DNA from 4 places in the Providencia sp. R33 genome. Region 1 is predicted to be linked to each of the others. Evidence: predicted binding sites of a transcription regulator. Region 1 holds the regulator's gene; each other region holds the start of a gene.
The links. The regulator PurR, encoded in region 1, represses purine synthesis genes. The targets are predictions, from matches to a motif close to CANGCAAACGTTTGCNTG.

Region 2: a site for PurR is predicted at 1,127-1,144, ahead of purT (formate-dependent phosphoribosylglycinamide formyltransferase). Genes of this name have one in related genera too.
Region 3: a site for PurR is predicted at 992-1,009, ahead of J6836_RS20040 (NCS2 family permease). Genes of this name have one in related genera too.
Region 4: a site for PurR is predicted at 1,116-1,133, ahead of purH (bifunctional phosphoribosylaminoimidazolecarboxamide formyltransferase/IMP cyclohydrolase). Genes of this name have one in related genera too.

Annotation. Positions count from the first base shown of each region.
Region 1 is NZ_CP072453.1:1,919,407-1,921,603, forward strand. Features, by position in the region: gene sodB (superoxide dismutase [Fe]) at 1-56, shown strand, start outside; gene purR (HTH-type transcriptional repressor PurR) at 486-1,511, shown strand; gene punR (DNA-binding transcriptional activator PunR) at 1,518-2,197, opposite strand, start outside.
Region 2 is NZ_CP072453.1:192,235-194,431, forward strand. Features, by position in the region: gene rarD (EamA family transporter RarD) at 136-1,056, shown strand; gene purT (formate-dependent phosphoribosylglycinamide formyltransferase) at 1,186-2,197, shown strand, end outside.
Region 3 is NZ_CP072453.1:4,307,953-4,310,149, reverse strand. Features, by position in the region: gene J6836_RS20040 (NCS2 family permease) at 1-839, opposite strand, end outside; gene J6836_RS20035 (ArnT family glycosyltransferase) at 1,480-2,197, shown strand, end outside.
Region 4 is NZ_CP072453.1:4,150,855-4,153,051, reverse strand. Features, by position in the region: rRNA gene J6836_RS19465 (16S ribosomal RNA) at 1-619, opposite strand, end outside; gene J6836_RS23235 (hypothetical protein) at 876-1,034, opposite strand; gene purH (bifunctional phosphoribosylaminoimidazolecarboxamide formyltransferase/IMP cyclohydrolase) at 1,320-2,197, shown strand, end outside.

The sequences.
Region 1 (2,197 bases):
TAGAAAATTTCTGGGCGCTGGTTAACTGGAAATTCGTGGAAGAAAACTTAGCTTAATTTAATATGTTTTCTCAATAGAATAAGGGCGAGTTATTACTCGCCCTTATTTATTCACCCAATGAAGATGAAACACAACTAGAATAAATGTACAGCAATGAAAATAATCATCGCTAATGAACCCACTGCTGCTAGTATTCCATATTTAACATCTGTATCCATGAGTTCCTCTCATCCTAACAAAATTGAATTAACTATAACCACACAAACATTAAGGTTAATGAGTATACACATCCAAAAAAGCAAAACCAGTGTCTATATCACATGTTATAACATCAATTATTTCTTTCGTTTTTGCGCTAGATCAGACAAAATCGACAACAAATCGCTAAATTATTGCCAGCAAAGGATCTATGCATCAATATGCAGGTAATTTTTTAACTAGAATTCTTAGAGAGACCTATAGTTGGTCAGGAGTTTTATTCCCCCATGGCAACGATTAAAGATGTGGCGAAACGCGCTGGCGTCTCTACCACTACCGTATCCCATGTTATTAATAAAACGCGCTTTGTGGCAGATGATACCAAAGCGGCAGTTTGGGCTGCGATAAAAGCGCTCAATTATTCACCTAGTGCGGTTGCCCGTAGTTTAAAAGTGAATCACACCAAATCGATTGGTTTGTTAGCAACATCAAGCGAGGCCCCTTACTTTGCAGAAGTTATTGAGTCCGTTGAAAATAGCTGCTACGAAAAAGGTTATACACTGATCCTCTGTAACTCTCACAATAACTTAGGTAAACAAAAAGCCTACTTACAGATGTTGGCGCAAAAACGTGTCGATGGCTTACTGGTTATGTGTTCCGAATACCCAGAGACCCTTATCGGAATGCTGGAAGATTATCGTAATATCCCAATGGTTGTGATGGATTGGGGAACTTCCCGCGGGGATTTCACCGATAGCATTATCGATAATTCATTCCATGGAGGCTATCTCGCAGGGCGTTATCTCATTGACCGCGGTCACCGTGACATTGGTGTGATCCCAGGTTCCCTTGAACGAAATACAGGGATTGGCCGTCTGACTGGCTTCCAAAAAGCCATGGAAGAAGCCAAAGTGACCCTAAAAGATGAGTGGATTGTTCAAGGGGATTTTGAGCCTGAATCAGGCTATAAAGCGATGATGCAGATTTTAAGCCATAAACAGCGCCCTACTGCTGTTTTCTGTGGTGGTGATATCATGGCAATGGGCGCTATCTGTGCGGCAGATGAAATGGGTCTACGCGTCCCACAAGACATTTCAATCATTGGTTACGATAATGTGCGCAATGCGCGCTATTTTACCCCTGCATTGACAACAATCCATCAGCCTAAAGAGCGTTTAGGCCAAATGGCTTTCGCTATGTTACTAGACCGTATTGTGAATAAGCGCGAAGACGCTCAAACTATCGAAGTTCACCCTCGCCTTGTTGAGCGCCGTTCTGTTGCTGATGGGCCATTTATCGACTACCGTCGATAATCGATACTATGTTGATAACCATTCCGCGTTGAGAGTTTCATTATCGCCAAGATAATCTAATAACCAACTCAACGCTGGAGAAGTATTTTTCTCTACCCACGTTAAACAACATGGGCTAGGTGGAAATGGCTGTGCTAGCGTCAATTCCACCAATTTGCCTTCCGTGCATAACGGTGCTGCACGATGCTCAGGTACCATCCCTACACACAACCCATTAGCCAAACACGCTAAACCATTTTCCCAATAGGGAACCACTAAACGTCGTTGGTTATCCAGTGCCCAAGTATCGCGCTTAGGTAAGCTACGAGACGTATCTTCTAAGCACAAACTTGGATATTGGCGCATTTCATCATCTGTTAGGCTATGCTTTATTTTCGCTAAGGGGTGCTCAGGACTTGCGACACACATCCACGGCATAAACCCCATATCTCGAAAGCTATAACGCTCGCCAATCGGTGATGCCCGTGTCGCACCAATAGCGACATCCACCCGCCCATCAGCTAAAGCATCCCAAACGCCATTAAAAACTTCAGGGTGTATATACAATTCAATATCAGGGAAATGGCGATAAAAATCGAGAATAAGCTGTTCGGTCCGTTGCGGCTTAACGATACAGTCAACCGCAATGCTAAATTGCCCCCGCCAACCATTTGCAGCCTGCTGGCATTGATGGCGAGTTTCTGTCA
Region 2 (2,197 bases), 1.7 Mb from region 1:
ATTTTCTATTTTTTATTTGCATATAATCTGTAATGGATAGCTTTAGAGTGAGGGTTAGCAGCATTTTATTTTATCTATATTGGCGTATGATATGCAGCAAATTTAACGTTAATAGACTTTCTTGTAGGTTATATTATGTTGTTGCGTTCAGGTGTGGCTCTGGCTATTTTTTCCTATATTTTATGGGGGATAACCCCTTTATTTTATCGACTACTGCCTGAAGCTGAACCGCTAGAACTACTTGCACAACGCCTCATCTGGTCTATTCCATTGCTATTTTTAATCCGCTTAGTGATTAAAAACAAAACAATATGGAAACAAGTGTGGACTGATAAAAAGTCTATTATTCTTTGTCTTTTTAGTTCATCGGTGATGGCTATTTCTTGGACCACCTTTACTTATGCATTGACTCATGGGCAAGTGTTAGCCGCAAGTTTAGGTTATTTCATTAATCCATTATTCTCTATTTTACTGGGAGTTGTTTTTTTACGTGAAAGATTAGTTTTTGCGGAAAAAATGGCTGTTACTTTTATTTTGGCTGGGGTGGGTTATCAAATCTGGCAGTATGGTGAATTACCTGTTTTAGCATTAGTGATGGGAAGTGCCTTTGCTGTATATGGATTGATCCGTAAGTTTATTCGGTTTGATGTTATTACATCACTATTTTTAGAAGCATTGTGGTTGTTACCTGTCGCAATAGGAATTACTTGGTGGTTATCGTCAAAAGGATTGAGCGCAGTGGAGGCGGGGGATTGGCAGCTTCGCGCTTTGTACATGTTAGCAGCGCCAGTGACGATTATTCCATTACTATTCTTTACTGCGGCGATTAAGCGGACATCACTTACAGTTATTGGTTTGGCTCAGTATATAGAGCCGACAATTCAATTTTTACTTGCCGTATTCTTATTTAATGAATTGTTTGATTGGGTCAAGGGGATCAGTTTTTCATTAATCTGGATTGGTTTGCTATTTTGTATTTTAGCATTACTGCATAAGCAATATGCTAAGTTTTCCCAGAAAGAGCCTTTTATTACAGGGCGTGATAACTCCCTTTAAATCAGAATATATTTCATTAATTTCAAAAGGCTATGATTTTCATCATGGCCTTTTAATTTCCTGAATAGCAAAAGCAAACGTTTGCGTATATAATTCTCGCTATTATTTTCGCATAGAAGGTCATCAATTATGGAACAGTTAGGTACGGCGCTTTGTACATCTGCAACGAAAGTTATGTTACTGGGTGCGGGAGAACTAGGTAAGGAAGTTGCCATTGAATGCCAACGCTTAGGCATTGAAGTGATTGCGGTAGACCGTTATGAAAATGCACCGGCTATGCACATTGCCCATCGCAGTCATGTCATCAATATGCTTGATGGTGAAGCACTAAAAAATCTGGTTGCGACAGAAAAACCTGATTTTATCGTGCCTGAAATTGAAGCAATAGCCACAAAAACGCTAGTTGAACTTGAAGAGCTGGGGCAGAAAGTTGTCCCTTCTGCAAACGCTGTTTTCTTAACAATGGATAGGGAAGGTATTCGCCGCCTTGCCGCTGAAACATTAGGCTTACCTACATCTGAATATTATTTCGTAGAAAATAAACCCGATTTTATTGAAGCGGCTGAAAAAATTGGTTTCCCGTGTATTGTAAAACCCGTCATGAGTTCATCGGGGAAAGGGCAAAGTGTCATTCGTTCAAATGCGGATTTAGAAAAAGCGTGGAATTATTCCCAAGAAGGTGGTCGTGCAGGGCAAGGCCGTGTCATTGTTGAGAAAATGGTTAACTTTGATTTTGAAATTACACTGCTAACCGTTAGTGCTGCTGATGGGATCCATTTTTGTGCTCCTGTAGGGCACCGCCAAGAAAAAGGTGATTATCGTGAGTCTTGGCAGCCTCAAGTGATGAGCGAAAAAGCGTTGAAAAAGGCTCAAGAGATTGCGGCGAAAATCGTTTCTGCATTAGGTGGTTACGGCTTGTTTGGTGTTGAATTATTTGTTTGTGGAGATGACATTATTTTTAATGAAGTTTCTCCACGCCCTCATGACACAGGAATGGTCACTCTGATTTCACAGAATCTGTCTGAATTTGCCTTACATGTCCGTGCATTCTTAGGACTCCCAATTGGCCTCATTCGCCAATATGGACCAAGCGCTTCAGCGGTTATTCTTCCTGAACTTCATAGCCGAAATGTGGTGTTTT
Region 3 (2,197 bases), 2.4 Mb from region 1:
CCAGCCACTGCACGAATGGTTCCCGTCGCATCAAATACTGCCGTCATTACCAATGCCAATAAACTTGGCAATACCATTGGTTGTAGCGCCCCCATGATGTCCATGTTGAACACCAAAGAAAGGCCATCGTCACCCAATGATGGTAATTTAAACAGGCCTTGATATTTCACTGCGGGGTCAAAAATCAAACCAATGATGGAAATAGCAATAATCACTAATAACACGCCACCTGGTACACGGCGTTTTTCCAATCCGAAAATAACGGCAAGACCGGCTAGAGACATTAAAACAGGGAAAGAGGTAAATTCACCCAATGACACAGGTAAACCTGGATTTGGGTTTTTGATCACTAAGCCGACACCATTTGCCGCGATTAATAATAAAAACAAACCGATACCAATCCCTGTACCGTGAGCAATGCCCATTGGCATATTACGTAAAATCCAGCTACGAATACCTGTTACAGAAATAATTGTGAATAAGCACCCCATGAGAAATACTGCGCCTAACGCAACAGGAATACTAATTTGCTGACCTAAAACTAAGCTAAAAGCAGTAAAAGCGGTAAGTGAAATGGCACAACCAATGGCCATCGGCAAATTTGCCCATAACCCCATTAGTAATGAACCAAAACCTGCCACTAAACAAGTTGCAATAAACACAGCAGTAGGCGGGAAACCAGCCTGCCCTAACATACCAGGTACAACAATAACAGAATAAACCATCGCTAAGAATGTCGTTAACCCTGCGATGATCTCACGACGAACGGAAGAGCCGCGCGCGGTGATCTTAAAAAATGAATCCAATTTGCAATTGGATGAAGCCTGTTGGCCTGACATGGTGTACCTCTGCTGTTAATGGTAAACGAACATTTTAAAAGCCAGTAAGTTTGTATGCCCATCTTGCTGACTTATCACACACCTGCTGACGTAAACGATTACGTTTTTCTAAAAGCTAAATTGACTGAGGGAAAAAACTCAATCAAAACAATGGCGCAATCGTTTGGCTTAAAAATAAGAATAAGGCGTATTGTGAGGAGAGCAATTATCGTTCGAAAACGGGCCAATGATCAAGTGTTTTTAGTTTTTTTGTCTACATGCAACCCATTTTTCACCACAAAAAATAGAATAAATACCCCTGTAATAAAGGCCGTTCTGTTAATTATACTTATTATTTTTTATCCTTTGTTAAAAATAAAGCCAGGTAAAAACAACTAACTCATTTTCATATAGACTTTGTTTAGGCTCTTTGATTATTTTCTTTGGTACAATCACAGAATATTTGCTTACAAAACGTTTAGCTAACTCATTATTATTTCATGGTAAAATAATTTAAGCGCACGTCATAAAATAATATTATTTATTAACAGAAAAATATAAATATCCATTACTGAGTGAATATTGTTTTTAATATATAAATGTAATTATTATTCAACATGGTTATTGTTTTTATCATAACAAACTAAAGTATTAAATAAATATGCCAAATAGAAATATACAATTCATCACGTTACGACGGGGTGTTTTACTGCTTTTTATCGGTTTTCTTACTCTATATTTACTTCCAGGTATTTATAGCCATAGCCCATGGAAACAAGATGAAAATTACAGCTTTGGTATTATTCAAACCATGTATGAAACAGGGCAGTGGCTCGTTCCAACCAACGCGGGTGAACCTTTTATGGAAAAACCCCCGCTATATTATTGGGTTGCTACCCTAACCTCCCATTTATTTTCAGGGTTTATGCCTCTTTATGATGCAGCACGAACCGCCAGTTTGTTTTTTTCAGTGGTTAATTTTTCATTTTTTATTCTACTGGCTCGCCGATTTTTTATTGCGAAAGACTTTACCGATACCCGCATTTGGGTTGCTTTTGCACTGTATGCTTGTGCGCCGGGGATCATCCGCCATAGCCATGATATGTTTACTGATGTTGCCCTGATAACAGGTGCAACAATCGGGCTTTATGGGTTATTAGGCTTGATCCAACAACAAAAAATGGGAATGTCTGCCATCTGGTTTTGCGTAGGTACCATTGTAACGATGCTCTCAAAAGGTGTATTTGTTCCCGGTGTTCTGTGGATTTGCCTATTGTTAGCCCCTGTATTTTTAGCCCAATGTCGAACAAAACAATTTTGGCTCTACAGTTTTACTGCTGGGTTGCTCGCCCTTCTTGCTATTCTCCCTTGGCCTGTTT
Region 4 (2,197 bases), 2.2 Mb from region 1:
TAAGCCCGGGGATTTCACATCTAACTTAATTAACCGCCTGCGTGCGCTTTACGCCCAGTAATTCCGATTAACGCTTGCACCCTCCGTATTACCGCGGCTGCTGGCACGGAGTTAGCCGGTGCTTCTTCTGTCGGTAACGTCAATCGTTAATGATATTAGCATCAACGCCTTCCTCCCGACTGAAAGTACTTTACAACCCTAGGGCCTTCTTCATACACGCGGCATGGCTGCATCAGGCTTGCGCCCATTGTGCAATATTCCCCACTGCTGCCTCCCGTAGGAGTCTGGGCCGTGTCTCAGTCCCAGTGTGGCTGATCATCCTCTCAGACCAGCTAGGGATCGTCGCCTAGGTGAGCCATTACCTCACCTACTAGCTAATCCCATATGGGTTCATCCGATAGCGCAAGGACCGAAGTTCCCCTGCTTTGCTCCTGAGAGATTATGCGGTATTAGCCACCGTTTCCAGTAGTTATCCCCCTCTATCGGGCAGATCCCCATACATTACTCACCCGTCCGCCGCTCGTCAGCGAGAAGCAAGCTTCCCCTGTTACCGCTCGACTTGCATGTGTTAGGCCTGCCGCCAGCGTTCAATCTGAGCCATGATCAAACTCTTCAATTAAAAAGCTTGATGCTCAAAGAATGTTTACTGTCGTATGTCTTCTTGCGAAAACATATTACCTATTAGTTCATATATATGAATTAACGTGTTAGTCACTCTTCAAGACTTAAAATCAAATATTTTTTGATAGTGTCCTGTGAGTGCCCACACAGATTGTCTGATAAATTGTTAAAGAGCGTTGCGACTTAATCTTTCGATTTTCGACTTCAAGGTCGTTGTCGCGAGGTGACGTATAATACGTTTTCCTCATCGAGAGTCAAGCGATTTTTTGCTTTTTCTTTTCAGAATCTCTCGCTGCCGTTTCAGTGTTCATCGCGCTTTGCGTTGTCTTGTTCCCGGTCAGTGGATGCGCATTATAGGGAGTCAGAAAAATCTGGCAACCCCTTTTTTGCATTTTTTTATTCAACTGCTGCATTCCACAGCAAAACCCCTATTTATACCGAGTTATCCACGAAGTTATCCACAACGATAAAATAATTTAAAATTTATCGCGCATTACGCAAACGTTTGCGTTACAATTAGCACGAAATTTCAGCATTGATTTTGTTTTTATGTTCTGAAATTGTTAGTGACTTATATATAGCTATTGAAGAAGCAACCAAATTCCGCTTTTATAAGTAGGTATATAAGAAGAGCCAATGGCTTTTCACTCATTGATGTTCGTATTGCCTTATTTATCCAAATCCAAGGGATCTATCTCATGCAACTGCTTCGTCCTATTCGTCGTGCCCTGCTTAGTGTGTCTGATAAAACAGGGGTTGTTGAATTCGCTAAGGCGCTTTCCGAGCGTGGTGTTGAGCTTCTATCAACTGGCGGTACTGCGAAACTCCTCGCAGAATCAGGTCTTAATGTGACTGAAGTGTCTGATTACACCGGATTCCCTGAAATGATGGATGGTCGCGTGAAAACATTGCACCCGAAGGTTCATGGTGGAATTTTAGGTCGTCGAGGTACCGATGACGCAATCATGCAAGAACATGATATTTCACCTATCGATATGGTTGTTGTAAATTTATATCCTTTTGCTCAAACCGTCGCAAAACCAAACTGTACATTAGAAGATGCGGTTGAGAATATCGATATCGGTGGCCCAACCATGGTGCGCTCTGCCGCTAAAAACCATAAAGACGTTGCGATCGTAGTCAACAGTAATGACTATCAAGTTATTATTGATGAAATGGATAATCACCAAAATTCACTGAATTGGGCGACCCGTTTTGACTTAGCAATAAAAGCATTCGAGCACACAGCTGCTTACGATAGCATGATCGCTAACTATTTCGGCGAGCTCGTTGCACCTTATTATGGCGATACCACGCAACCTTCAGGCCGTTTCCCTCGCACCTTGAATTTAAACTTTATTAAAAAACAAGATATGCGCTATGGCGAAAACAGCCACCAAGATGCCGCTTTCTATATAGAAGAAAATCCAAAAGAAGCGTCAATTGCAACTGCACAACAAATTCAAGGCAAGGCACTTTCTTATAATAATATCGCAGATACCGATGCTGCTCTTGAATGTGTGAAGTCATTCGACGAACCTGCTTGTGTGATTGTGAAGCATGCAAACCCTTGTGG